Regions from separate parts of the Herbaspirillum sp. NPDC101397 genome, predicted to be linked through region 2. Evidence: riboswitches for the same ligand, from Rfam matches in the RefSeq annotation. Region 2 holds a riboswitch; each other region holds the start of a gene.

Region 1 (4,211 bases), on a different contig from region 2:
GGCCGGCGTCACCGTCGGCCAGTAGCTATGGCTGCGCGCGGAGTCGATGTCGACGCCCACCACCGGCTGCATGCCGGCCACGGCGCGCACGAATTCGGTGGTGTAGCGGTTGAAGACGACCACGCGTTTCAGCGGCGTCTTCAGGGTGAGTTCACGACCGACGTCGTCCTTGAACGTCAGGCTGTGAAGGGTGTCTGCGGCATGGACCGAGGGCGCCCGCACCAGCAACGGCAGCCCCAGCGACAGCAGCAACAGCCGTCGTCGTTGGGGCTGCTGCTGTTGCTGCAGCGGAATGATCCGGTCAAAACGCATAGTTGCCGGTGACCGTGTAGGTGCGCGGTGCGCCCAGGATCCATTGCGTCGCCGTGCCGGCGTAGGTCGATGCGGCGTAGACCTTGTCGGTGAGGTTGTCGATGCGCAAATCGAACTTCAGCTTCGGAGTCGCCTTCCACGCCACGCCGGCGTCGAGCACGGTGTACGCCGGCAGGCGCGACTGGTCGGTGTTGTCCGAGTAGCGATCGCTGACGTAATGGGCGCCGGTGCGGGCTTCCACTTGCGGCGTGGCGTTCCACAGCACGAACAGGTTGCCGGTGCGTTTCGGCACGAACTGCGGACGGTAACCGGCCAGCGAGGTCGCCTTGCCGCCGACCGTGGCGACGAAGTTATCGAAGCGCGCCTGCAGCACCGAGGCATTGGCCTCGACGCGCCAGTCGTCGTTGAGCTTGAAGGTCAGCGAGCCTTCCAGGCCGCGCGACGATTGCTGGCCGACGGTGTCGGAGAGGGCGGTGTTGTTGATGTTCGGCGCCAGCAGGTTGTTCTTGATGATGCGATAAGCCGCCAGCGTCCATTCCACGCGGCCGTTCCACAAGGCTTGCTTGACGCCGACTTCGGCCTGCTTGCCCTTGGACACGCCGTACTGCATCTGCGATGCGCTGATGCTGGCCAGCGAGGTGACCGGATCGGATGCCACCGCGTATTGTGCGTACAGCGAGGTGTCGGTCACCGGTGTGAAGACCACGCCGGTATTCCATGACACCGCATTCTGGTTGCCGTTGGCGGTCAGGCGCGTGATGAAGTCATCGCGCTTGGTCTGGTAGTTGTCGCCGCGCAGCCCGCCGGTGATGGCCCATTGCTTGTTCAGCTGATAGCGGTCTTGCAGGAACAATCCGGCCTGGTCGACGGTAACGCGATACAAGGCGCGGATGGCCGGCGAGTTGCCCTGTGCGAACGTGCCCGGATTGAAGTTGAGCGCATTGACGGTGGTGCTGCCGGCGAAGTTGCCCGCGGCGTTGGTGTTGTCGTTGCGGTCGTAGAGTGAGCGGTTGAGGTCAAAGCCGACCACCAGCTGGTTCTTGTTGCCGAACAGCTCGCTGTCGATGGTGGCGTAGCCGTGATCGCCGTATTGGGTCTGTGCGCCGACGATGTCGCGGTAGTTGGAGCGCGCGACGTTGCCGGTGGCCGGGTTGTACGTGTAGGTATAGGTTTCCTTGTAGCGGCGGTCGTGCTTGATCAGGTAGACGTCGTTGTTGAGCACGACCTTGTCGTTGAGCTCGTAACGCGCGCGCAGATAGGTGCGGTTTTCGGTGAAGCGCACCTGGGCGTCATCGACGTTGTAATTCTTGAAGCGCGTGCCGGGTACGATGGCGCCGTTGACGATGGGCGTGCCTTCGTAGCTGCCCGGATGGATATCGGCGTAGTCGTTGGCCAGCGTCAGAGTCAGGTCGCGCGTGGCTTTCCACAGCAGCGAACCGGACACGGTCAGGCTGTCGCTGCGGCCGCGGTCCATCCAACCGTCCGAATTGACGTGGCTGACGTCGAGGCGATAGGCCAGCGTGTCGCTGAGCGGGCCGGTGCTGTCGAAGGCCTTGCGATAGGTGCCGAAGGAGCCGGCCGAAAACTGCACCTCATTGGACTGCTGTTTCAGATTCAGATCGGGCCGCTTGGGCACGACGTTGACCGCGCCGCCGACGAAGCCCGTGCCGTACAGCACCGAAGCGGGGCCGTTGAGGAACTCCACGCGTTCCACATTCCACGGATCGACCGGGAAGGTCACGACGCCGCCGGCGTTGTACAACTGCAAGCCGTCGTACAGTTGCGAAATCGAATTGGGGCCGTAGAAGCCGCGCGCCGACAGCGAGTTGTTGCCGTTGCCGGAAAACGGCACCGAGGTCACGCCGGGCGAGCGCGTTTCGGCGTCGAGCAGGGTCTGGTAGCCACGGTCGCGGATGGTGTCGCCCATGATGACGGCGACGCTGGCCGGGGTTTCCAGCGGCGTCAGGTTGAGACGGCCGCCGGCGGTCGAGGGCGCCTTCAGGCTGCCGCCGTCCTGGGTCGATACCGTGATCTCGGGTAGCGAGGCCTCGGTCGCTTGTGCGAAGGCGGCGCCGGCGTGGAGGGCGGCAAAGGTACCGAACGCGCCGGCCAGCGCATACGGCAAATGAGACAGGCGCGGTTTGCCCGTGCGCAGCGATGCAGAGTGTTTCATGTGAGCTTCCCTTTGATGACCGCCATATCCGTGGCGCGTGGTGTATGGTGGCGGTCTGTTTTTGTACGGCGCGCATCCCCGCGCGCTGTGATCAAAGGAAACGGGCAAAACGGTGAGTGAGTGAAGTGCGAAGACGGCGGACGCACGAATGCGGCAAGCGACGACAGCTCTCGCAAACGGAGGCGGTCGAGCGGATGACGGATTCGGTATGCAGTGCGCAGTGCTTCGCAGTTCACGACATACCCCGGCCGCTCGCTTCCATCCGTTCTGGCCGGTATCCGGGCTAACAGGGCCGATCGCCTCGCCTTCCCATGCCTGAAATCTGAAGCGGCACAGTGGACTATGGAGGAAACCTGTCGCGCTACATCAATGCGCGACGCCTGTTTTACCGTTGCGGGGACAGCACACGTTTGCCGCTGCAACAAACTAATACACAGCGCGTGTTTCCCGTTTAACTGCGGTCAAGGAATCTGACCGCGAGCACCAAAACTCCGCCATGATACGTGCGCAGATGGCTTCCTGCAATGCGGCCGTCCGGGTCCGCCGTTGCTGACATGCTGAATATTTTCCTTCCTGCAACAAGGACGCGTACAGGTGCAAATTCCCGACGCTCGCTATACTTGTCGTCTTTACCGGGAAGGACACCATGAATTCGCGACTCCGCTTTACGAACATACTGCAGTTCACCGCCGTTGCGGCGGTGCTGGCCACCGCAGGTTTTTCCGGCAACGCCGCCGCCCAGGCCACCATCAAGATCGGCGAGATCAACAGCTACAAGGCACAGCCGGCTTTCCTCGAGCCGTACCGCCAGGGCTGGGAAATGGCGCTGGAAGAAATCAACGCCGCAGGCGGCGTGCTCGGCAAGAAGCTGGAAGTGATTTCGCGCGACGACAACGGCAATCCGGGCGACTCGGTGCGTGTGGCCGAAGAGCTGGTCAAGCGCGAACAGGTGTCGCTTCTGTTCGGCGGCTTCCTGTCCAACACCGGTCTGGCGCTGACCGACTACGCCAAGCAGCGCAAGATATTCTTCCTCGCGGCCGAACCGCTGACCGACAAGATCGTCTGGCACAACGGCAACAAGTACACCTATCGTTTGCGTCCTTCGACCTACATGCTGGTGGCGTCGCTGGTCAAGGATGCCGCCAAGCTCAAGAAGAAGCGCTGGGCCATCGTCTATCCGAATTATGAATACGGCCAATCCGCCGTCGCCAGCTTCAAGACGCTGATGAAGGCGACGCAGCCGGACATCGAATTCGTCGCCGAGCAGGCGGCGCCGCTGGGCAAGATCGACGCCGGCGCGGTCACGCAAGCCCTGGCGGACGCCAAGCCGGATGCGATCTTCAACGTGCTGTTCGCGACCGACCTCGGCAAGTTCGTGCGCGAAGGCAATACACGCGGTCTGTTTGAAGGACGCGAAGTGGTGTCGCTGCTGTCGGGCGAGCCGGAATACCTCGACCCGCTGCGCGCGGAAGCGCCCAGCAACTGGCTCGTGACCGGCTACCCGTGGTACGCCATCAATACGCCCGAGCACAAGAAATTCGTCGACGCCTATCGCAAGAAATACAACGACTATCCACGCAACGGTTCGCTGGTCGGTTACAGCGCGCTGATGTCGATTGCGGCCGGGCTGAAGAAAGCCGGCAGCGCCGATTCGGACAAACTGGCGGCAGCGTTTTCAGGTCTGAAGGTGGAGACGCCGGTGGCGACCATCACCTACCGCGCGCAG
Region 2 (4,211 bases):
GCTGGCGACTGCTCCGGAAATCGCTCCGCAATTGACACCACGCCGTCCCTCCCTGCTTGGGGTGGCGCCGGCGTAAGAGTTGCGGAAGCCCGAAAAAGTGTTTGTCCTATACGCAGCGCCCGCGCCAGCGGGTAGCCTGTCGCTGTGACGTGAATGGTCGGCGTTGCCTTCGACCCGCGTCGCTTTTAGCTCGACCTTGAGCTTAAATTGCAGCAGAAAGGACATTCCATGCACAAGCCACAAGACATCCCGCCGGTAGAAGTGCCGCCGCTGGATCCGAGCCCGCCGCAGGATCCGATTCCTCACCAGAATCCAATGTGAGGAGGCGTGCGCATGCATACACCGCAAGAACCGCAGGAAACGCCGCCGACCGCGCCGCCACCTAAAGACATCCCGCCGGACGAATACAACCCGGTGGAAGATCCGCCTCTCAATCCGCCCGAGCCCGGCATCCCCGAGCCGCCCGAGACGCCGATCAGAATGGCGTAGAGCCGTGCACGAACAATCAAGCATCACACATGAGGAGTACAGCATCATGGCAACCAGCACATTGGATCCAGACGTCTTGCCGACTTCCGATCGGCAATTAAGCAAAGGCCACGACAACCACGCGCTTGGGCCGGGCGACAGCTCGGACAGCGGCAGCGACATGATGAACATCGCCACCGAAGCCGACAGCGATTCGCACGGCACCGGCGAGCGTGCCTCGGTCGAACGCGGCTCGCGGGACCGCGCTCCGGAAGTGCCGGAGTCGGTCGAGCAAGTCGCCAGTGACGAGGAAAGCGGCGAAGACATCGTCGCCGCCGACGAACGTGAGCTCGAAAAACAGACCGATAGCGTCAAGGAGTCGAAAAAGATCAAGCGTGATCACGATCTCGACGATGCCTTGGAAGACACGTTTCCCGCCAGCGACCCCATCAACCTGACCCCGGAGCCTCCCAAAAAGGTCGCGAGAGGGCCCAATCAGTAACAGAATCACGCAGTAATCCAGGCTTCTGCTGAAGCCCAAAGCGGGCCGGTTATCCATTTGGATAACCGGCCCGCAAGCGTTTATGCAAGCCGATTCCAGGTTGCCAGAATGGCGCGCGACACCTATACTGCCGGGGTAGCATTGCCTTGGGTATCCTGCGAATAGTCATTCGCTGGATTTAATCGGGAAGTCGGTGCGTTTGTCGGTCAATTGCAGTGAACGTCGGTGAATTGCTATTTATCATCGTTTGCAATGCCATGTGATCCGTCAGGCAAAACCCACGCTGCCCCCGCAACGGTAAGCGAATCAGCGAATCTGCATCCAGCCACTGTGCACCGGTGTTACCAACACGGCATGGGAAGGCGCAGATTCCGGTTCCGGCGAGATCATGCTCGCTGTGAACCATTCTCAAGCCCGGAGACCGGCCCTCGGTATAACGACTTGTTTTGCATCGCGGAGGGCGATCGACGGACTGCTTCCGGAATGCTGTTTCTTTGCACCCCGCGTTGTTTCCTGATTTTCCTTCGTGACGGTTCCGCTGCGCTGCTTCGCTTTAGCGCCGCAAGCGGTTGGTTTCAATCCGGCTCAGGCCCATCCGAAGGAAAACACATGGCAATCATCACCGGCGCATCCGCCCACGATACCGATACACTCGACTCCGAGTCCAATTCTGCTTCCGGCGCGCGACTCTGGCGCGATCGCATCCTGCCTGGCCTGACCGCATTCGTGCTCGGCGCCGCACTGATCTACGCTGCCGGATTTGCCTCCGCCGTGGAACTGCACAACGCCGCGCATGACGGTCGTCATTCGGCCGGCTTTCCTTGCCATTAAGACGCCAGGCGGACTACCCCGATGATCAATTTCGCAGTATTGCGACGGATTGCCCCCGTCGTCCTGTTGGCCGGCGCGTTGGCCGGCCTGTTGCTGACGGCCGTGCAGCAGGCGCAAGTCTCCCGCATTATCCTGCAGGCGGAAGTCTACGAAGAAGCCGCAGCCGCCAAGGCGCATGAGCAGTCGCACGCCGCCGCGGTACCAGCTTCTGCTGCAGCTTCCACCGGCGCGCCTGCCGCGTCGGAAGCTCACGAGCATGAACATGAACACGCCGATGAATGGGAACCTGCCAACGGCTTCGAGCGTACCGCTTACACCGTGCTGGCCAACGTCAGCATGGCGATCGGCTTCGGCCTGTTGCTCGCCGCCGCGATCCTGGTCAGCGGCAAGAAAGTGACCTGGCGCTCCGGATTGCTGTGGGGCGTGGCCGGTTACCTGGTGTTCTTCGTCGCACCGTCGCTGGGCTTGCCGCCGGAAGTGCCGGGCACCGTGGCGGCGCCGCTGCATGCGCGCCAGTTGTGGTGGATCATGACGGCCGGATTGACTGCCGCCGGCCTGGGTCTCGGCGTCTATGCGCGCCATTGGACGTTGAAGTTGCTGGGACTGGTCTTGGTGGTTGTGCCACACCTGATCGGCGCACCGCATCCGGCAGTGCCGGGCGGCGCCGCGCCGGAAGAGCTGGCGCAGGCGTTCATCCACGCCACCGCATTGGCCAATGGCATATTCTGGCTGACGTTGGGCGGACTGATCGGTTACTTCTATAAAAAATTCGTCTGAAAATTCGCCTGAAACTCAGGTTGTCATTTTGGATGCCGATCCGGTCACTGCAGCCGGATCGGCATTTTGGTTATTAAGAAACTGAACGCATGAGAACCCACCACCGCCACGTCCTGATGTGCACCGGCCCGCGCTGCACCGAAAACGGCGTGCTGGCCGAAGCCATGTTCGCCGTGCTCGGCGAGCAGATCGACGCGCGCCCCGAGCTGCGCGTCAAGCGCACGCGCACCCACTGCATGGTGGCCTGCAAGGCGCAGGCGCCGGTCGTTGTGGTATATCCCGAAGGCGTCTGGTATCGCTGCGAGGATGCCGCCGCGATCGAACGCGTGGTGATCGAGCATCTGGAAGGCGGGCGCGAAGTCACCGACCTGATCTTCCATCGCCTCGGCAGCGGCGACGTCAATCCCGAGGAACCAGAAAATGTCTGACCAGGCAACACAATCCGTCGCTGCAACGTCTGCACGCATTGCCGTATTGACCCATGCGTCCACCGACCTGGCGATCGTGCATCACGCGTTGACGCAATTGCCGGCCGATTTTCCGCCAACCATCGGCATCAACCTGCAAGGCGTAGAAAACGAAACACGCATGAGCGAGTTGTTGCAGAACGAACTGGCCGACGCTGACATCATCGTGCTGCGCATCCTCGGCCGTCTCGGCAGTGTTGCCGGATTTGCCGAACTGCTGCGTCATGCGCAACGTCAGGGACGCCATCTGATTGCGCTCAGCGGCGCCGGTGAGCCCGACGCCGAACTGGCGGCAGTGTCGACTGTCCCGACAGATGTGCTGCGCGAGGCTCTGGCGTATTTCCACGGCGGCGGCAGCGTGAACCTGGCGCAATTTCTACGCTTCGTGTCGGACCGTTTGCTGCTGACCGGATTCGCTTACGAGTCCGCCGTGGCCTTGCCTGATCACGGGATCTATCATCCGGATCTCGAACAGGATGCGGGCATTGCCGACTGGCTTCAGCTCAGACTTAAATCGCGCATTGATGTCGCAGGCCGCCGCAAACCGGCAGTCGGCATCATCTTTTATCGCGCCCACTGGATGAGCGGCAACACGCGCTTCGTCGATGCGCTGGTGACATCGCTGGAGCAACGCGGCATGGACGTGTTGCCGATTTTTACGGCCTCGCTGCGCACTTCGGCAGCGGACTCCGATCTGCCGGCGGCGCTCAGTTATTTCGCGGGAGAGAAGGGCGCACATGTCGACGTCCTGATCAACACCACGTCCTTCGCGATGGGCGAAATCACGCCGGGCGGTCCGACGCCTGCGGGCTGGTCGGTGTCGGTGCTGGAAAAACTCAACGTGCCCGTGCTGCAGGCCATGACCAGCGGCATGACGCAGGAGCAGTGGGAAATCTCGACGCGCGGCATGAACCCGCTCGACGCCGCCATGAACGTGGTGCTGCCCGAGTTCGACGGCCGCATCATCAGCGTGCCGCTGTCGTTCAAGGCGCAGGCGGCGGGCTTGTCCGGCGACGTGGTGGAGTTTCATCCCGTGGCCGACCGCGTTGAACGCATCGCCGGCCTGGCGGCGCGCTTCGCGCGTTTGCGCGCGCTCGACAATGCCGACAAGCGCATCGCCTTCATCTTCACCAACTCCAACAGCAAGGCTTCACAGATCGGCAATG
Region 3 (4,211 bases), on a different contig from region 2:
AGCAGCAGCAGCAGGCGCAGCAACAGCAGGCGCCGCCGCATTGCCTTCAATGGCTTGCGTCAGAATGTCTTCAAGGTCCTGCGGCATCGACGCCAGGCTGGCCGGATCGGCGCCGTTGGCCAGCTCGTTGAGCTGGTCGGCGACAAAGCCGCTGGCCTGCAGCGCCGCTTCGATCGCCAGCGGCGTGACCGGCGCCTTGCCGGTGCGCAGGGCGTCGAACAGGTTTTCCGTCAGGTGACAGGCCGATACCATGGCCGGCAAATTGACGAAGCCCGCACCGCCCTTGATGGTGTGGAAGGCGCGGAAAACCGCGTTCAGAATTTCCAGATCGTCAGGATGCCGTTCAAGAGTCAGCAGATGCTCTTCAACGCTAGTCGCGAGGTCCAAGGCCTCAACGACAAAATCCTTGAGCATTTCGTCATCCATTAGAACCCCAGGTTAGCGAGTAAGTCATCCACATCATTCTGCGCCATGGCCGAGCCGGGAGCAGAAGGTCCGTTCAACAACTCAACCGGCTTGTCGGCCTGGATCGCCGCCTTGACTTCCGGCGGTGCGTTGTCGCGCAGCAGTTGCGCAAGTTCGCGTTCCGCCACGGCGGTGATGCCGACGATCTTCTTGATCAACTGCCCGGTGATGTCCTGGAAGTCCTGCGCCATCATGATTTCGAGCATGCGGGCTTTTTCGACCTCGGTGGCTTCGATCACGGCGGAAGAGAATTTCTTGGAATCGTTGGCCAGGTTCTTGAATTCGTCGATGGTCATCTGGCCGGCAAACAGGCGCGCCCAGCGGTCATCGATGTCCTTGGCTTTGCTGGCGAGTGCGTCCTGCGCAGGCATGCCGGCGTCAATCGAATTGAGCACCTTGTTGGCGGCTTGTTCGGTCAGCGTGGCGACATGCTCCAGGCGACCCTGGGCATCGCCGATCTGCGATGCGACGTCTGACAGCGAGCGGTCGTAGCCGAGTTCGCGCATGGAGTCGTGCAACAAGCGAACGATGCCGCCCAGGCGTTCGTACATGGGCTTGTCGGTCTGGTCTTCGAGCGGATCTTCTGTTGCGGCCGAGGGGGCCGAAGCTGCCGGCGCGGCTGCCGGGACTGAAGCCGGCAGGGTTTGCGCCGAAATCTCGTCGAATAGTGCTTCTAAATCAACGTCGTCACTCATGATCTTGGTATCTCCATACAAATTTGATGCGTTATTTGCTTCCGCCGCGAGGCAGGTAATCTGTCACAACTGAATTACATGGTTCGACGAGATGGTTCGGTGATATGAAGCTCCTGTTGCTGTAAGTGCGCGGCAGCGGCCGCCGGATATCCATTGCATATCGGCAACAAATAAAAAATCTGTAGAGAGCTTGCCCCTGTTTTTGCCCGATCCCCCGGAGAGTGTCCCGGTAGGGACGGACTTCCGCTATTTGTTGAATGGATTATAAGTCCCTGTCAAGCGGCTCCATCGGCTAAAAAGCGATGAAAATTCCCCATTTAAATGGCGTTATGACGATCTTGTTGATCTTCGGGCAATCATAATGCAAGCCCGCTTCGTTTGTCACGGATGATTGCCGCCTGTGGCGTTGGCGCATACAATTGCGCCGTTTTGGTGCTCGCCGGCATGTTCGTGCCGGCAGTTAAACGGGAAGCACGGCGCGGTCGCCTGGGATACCAGGATCTCCGCCAACGTGCGCTGCCCCCGCAACGGTAAGCAAGCGCCGTTCCTTGTCGGAACGGCAACCTGCCGACTTCGCCACTGTGACCCTCCCGCATCTTTCGCGCGGCAAGGCATGGGAAGGCGCGGCGGGCCAGGCTTGCAGCCCGGATACCGGCCACGACAGGGGAACGCCCAGGCGTTCCATTTCAATCCGGCTTGCGGGGAGGCAGGCCCGGAGATCATTGCAAAACGACATCATGAAATTCACCGTCCCATCCCGCCGCGGCGCGATCGCCTGCGCTGTGTTTTCACTTGCACAATCGCTGGCGCAGGCCGCCGACGACCCCGGCCTCACGCCGGTCGTCGTTACGGCGTCGCGCTTTCCGAACGATCCTGCGTTTCCGCCCGTGGGCGCGACCATGATCGGCGCCGAAGACATCCGCAACGCCGGTATCGACAACGTCAACGAGGCGATCCGCAAACTGGGTGGCGTGTATGGCCGTCAAAGCCTGGCGGGGCCGGGCGACTTCGCGCTAGACATGCGCGGCTTCGGCAGCAATGGCGATCAGAACATGGTGATCCTGATCGACGGCGTCCGACTGTCGGAAAACGAGTTGTCGACCGCCTTGCTGTCGTCGGTGCCGATCGACTCGGTCGAGCGCATCGAGATCGTACGCGGCGGCGGCAGTGTACTGTATGGCGACGGCGCCACCGGTGGCACGATCCAGATCGTCACCAAACGCCCGGCTGCGGATGCAATCCGCGGCAGCGTGGTCGGCGAAATCGGCAGCAACGGTTTGCGCAGCGGCCGCGCCAGCGTCGCCAAGGGCTGGGACGGCTTCGCCCTGAATGCCGCGTACAGCAAACAGCATGCCGACAACTACCGCGACAACAATGCTTCCAACCAGGAGAATTTCAGCGGCACGGCGCAATGGTTTTCCAATCAAGGTCGCTTCGGCTTGCGGGTTGATCTCGCACGCGCCGACTACGGCCTGGCCGGCTCGCTGAGCATGGCGCAATTCCTCACCAATCCGCGTCAGGCCACCACGCCGAAAGATTACGGCTCCTACGACAGCGACCGCATCACCGCTTTCTTCGAGCGCAAGTTCGGCGCGCTGGAAGCCGCGGCCGAGTTGTCGCATCGCGAAAAGATTTCGCGTTCCAGCTATGGCGGAGGCGCGGTCAGTGAAGTGCATAGCCGCACCACCCAGTTCTCGCCGCGCTTGCGCCACATCGCCGAAGGTGGCGTGTTGAAGAACGAACTGGTGGCCGGCGTCGATTTCTCCGAATGGGGGATCGGCAACGTCGACGGCAGCGGGGACGCGGCGCAGACTGCGCGCGCGGCCTACGTGCGCGACGAAGTGCAGATCGCCGGCAACACCCGTATCGCGCTGGGTTTGCGCCATGAGGTCATGGACAAGCGCAGCACCGCCAACGCCTACGACAAGGCGCAAGGCGTCAACGCCTGGGAGGTGCAGGCGAGCCACGCGGTGCTGCCGTCGCTGCGCCTGTTCGGTAAAGCCGGTCAAAGTTACCGGTTGCCGACCGCGGACGAAAACCGCGGCATCGTGCTGGCGGCCGGACAAATCCTCAAGCCGCAGACTTCGCATGACCTGGAGTTCGGCGCCACCTGGGGCGGCGCCGACAACAATGCCACGCTCAGGTGGTTTCGACATCGCATCAAGGATGAGTTGTTTTACGATCCCACCGTCGGCGCATTTGGTGCCAACGTCAATCTCGATCCGACCAAGCGGCAGGGCGTCGAATTGGAAGCCGCCGCGCGCCTGAACGCCGACTTCAGCCTCAAGGCGAATTTCCAACACATTGCAGCCGCCTTCACGGACGGTCCGAATGCCGGCAAGGAAATGGTGCTGGTGCCAAAGAATACTGCCTCGGCGCGGCTCAACTGGCAGTCCGGCAACCAGACCGTCAACCTCGGTGTGCTGTGGGCCGATGCGCAGCGCTACGGCAGTGACTTCAGCAATACCTGCAATGCGCGCATGCCGTCGTACACCACGGTCGATGCGCGCTACGCGATGCGCGTGAGTACGTGGGAGCTGGCGCTGACCGGCAGCAACCTGGGCGACCGGCGTTATTTCTCGCAAGCCTTCGGCTGCGCCTCGGGCATCTATCCGGAAAGCGGCCGTGCAGTAAAATTCACCGCCCGTTACGACTTTTAAATCACCTCAAGGACTTCATGCGCAGAGCGATCTTGGTGCTTTCCTGCCTGGCCGTATTGGCCGGGCTGGCGCTCGTGCTGGCGGGTCTGTGCGGCAGCACCGGCTGTCTGCGCCCAAGCGGTGATCCTGCCGATATCGCCATGCTGCTGCAATTGCGCGTGCCGCGCGCGTTGACGGCGTTCACCGTCGGCGCCTTGCTGGCGATGGCGGGCGCGCTGATGCAGGTATTGCTACGCAATCCCTTGGCTGAACCCTATGTGCTTGGCGTCTCCGGCGGATCTGCGGCGGGTGCCTTGCTGGCGATGCTATTGGCTGCGTCCATCGGTTTGCCGCGCCAGAATATCGCTGCCGTCGGCGCTGCATTGGGCGCCGGCCTGGCGGTGCTGCTGCT

Evidence for each region. A riboswitch is a leader RNA that binds a small molecule or an ion and turns the genes downstream of it on or off. The one in region 2 is predicted to bind cobalamin.
Region 1: linked by a shared signal. The riboswitch ahead of ACIROW_RS22525 (TonB-dependent receptor) and the one ahead of ACIROW_RS01035 (CbtB domain-containing protein) in region 2 are both predicted to bind cobalamin.
Region 3: linked by a shared signal. The riboswitch ahead of ACIROW_RS05400 (TonB-dependent receptor family protein) and the one ahead of ACIROW_RS01035 (CbtB domain-containing protein) in region 2 are both predicted to bind cobalamin.

Annotation. Positions count from the first base shown of each region.
Region 1 is NZ_JBIWNS010000011.1:50,087-54,297, forward strand. Features, by position in the region: gene ACIROW_RS22520 (ABC transporter substrate-binding protein) at 1-312, opposite strand, end outside; gene ACIROW_RS22525 (TonB-dependent receptor) at 302-2,485, opposite strand; cobalamin riboswitch at 2,737-2,988, opposite strand; gene ACIROW_RS22530 (ABC transporter substrate-binding protein) at 3,132-4,211, shown strand, end outside.
Region 2 is NZ_JBIWNS010000001.1:214,081-218,291, forward strand. Features, by position in the region: gene ACIROW_RS01020 (methyl-accepting chemotaxis protein) at 1-76, shown strand, start outside; gene ACIROW_RS01025 (hypothetical protein) at 334-489, shown strand; gene ACIROW_RS01030 (hypothetical protein) at 536-970, shown strand; cobalamin riboswitch at 1,102-1,415, shown strand; gene ACIROW_RS01035 (CbtB domain-containing protein) at 1,580-1,801, shown strand; gene ACIROW_RS01040 (CbtA family protein) at 1,823-2,578, shown strand; gene ACIROW_RS01045 ((2Fe-2S) ferredoxin domain-containing protein) at 2,668-3,006, shown strand; gene ACIROW_RS01050 (cobaltochelatase subunit CobN) at 2,999-4,211, shown strand, end outside.
Region 3 is NZ_JBIWNS010000002.1:132,208-136,418, reverse strand. Features, by position in the region: gene ACIROW_RS05410 (chemotaxis protein CheA) at 1-426, opposite strand, end outside; gene ACIROW_RS05405 (protein phosphatase CheZ) at 426-1,160, opposite strand; cobalamin riboswitch at 1,574-1,835, shown strand; gene ACIROW_RS05400 (TonB-dependent receptor family protein) at 1,898-3,820, shown strand; gene ACIROW_RS05395 (FecCD family ABC transporter permease) at 3,838-4,211, shown strand, end outside.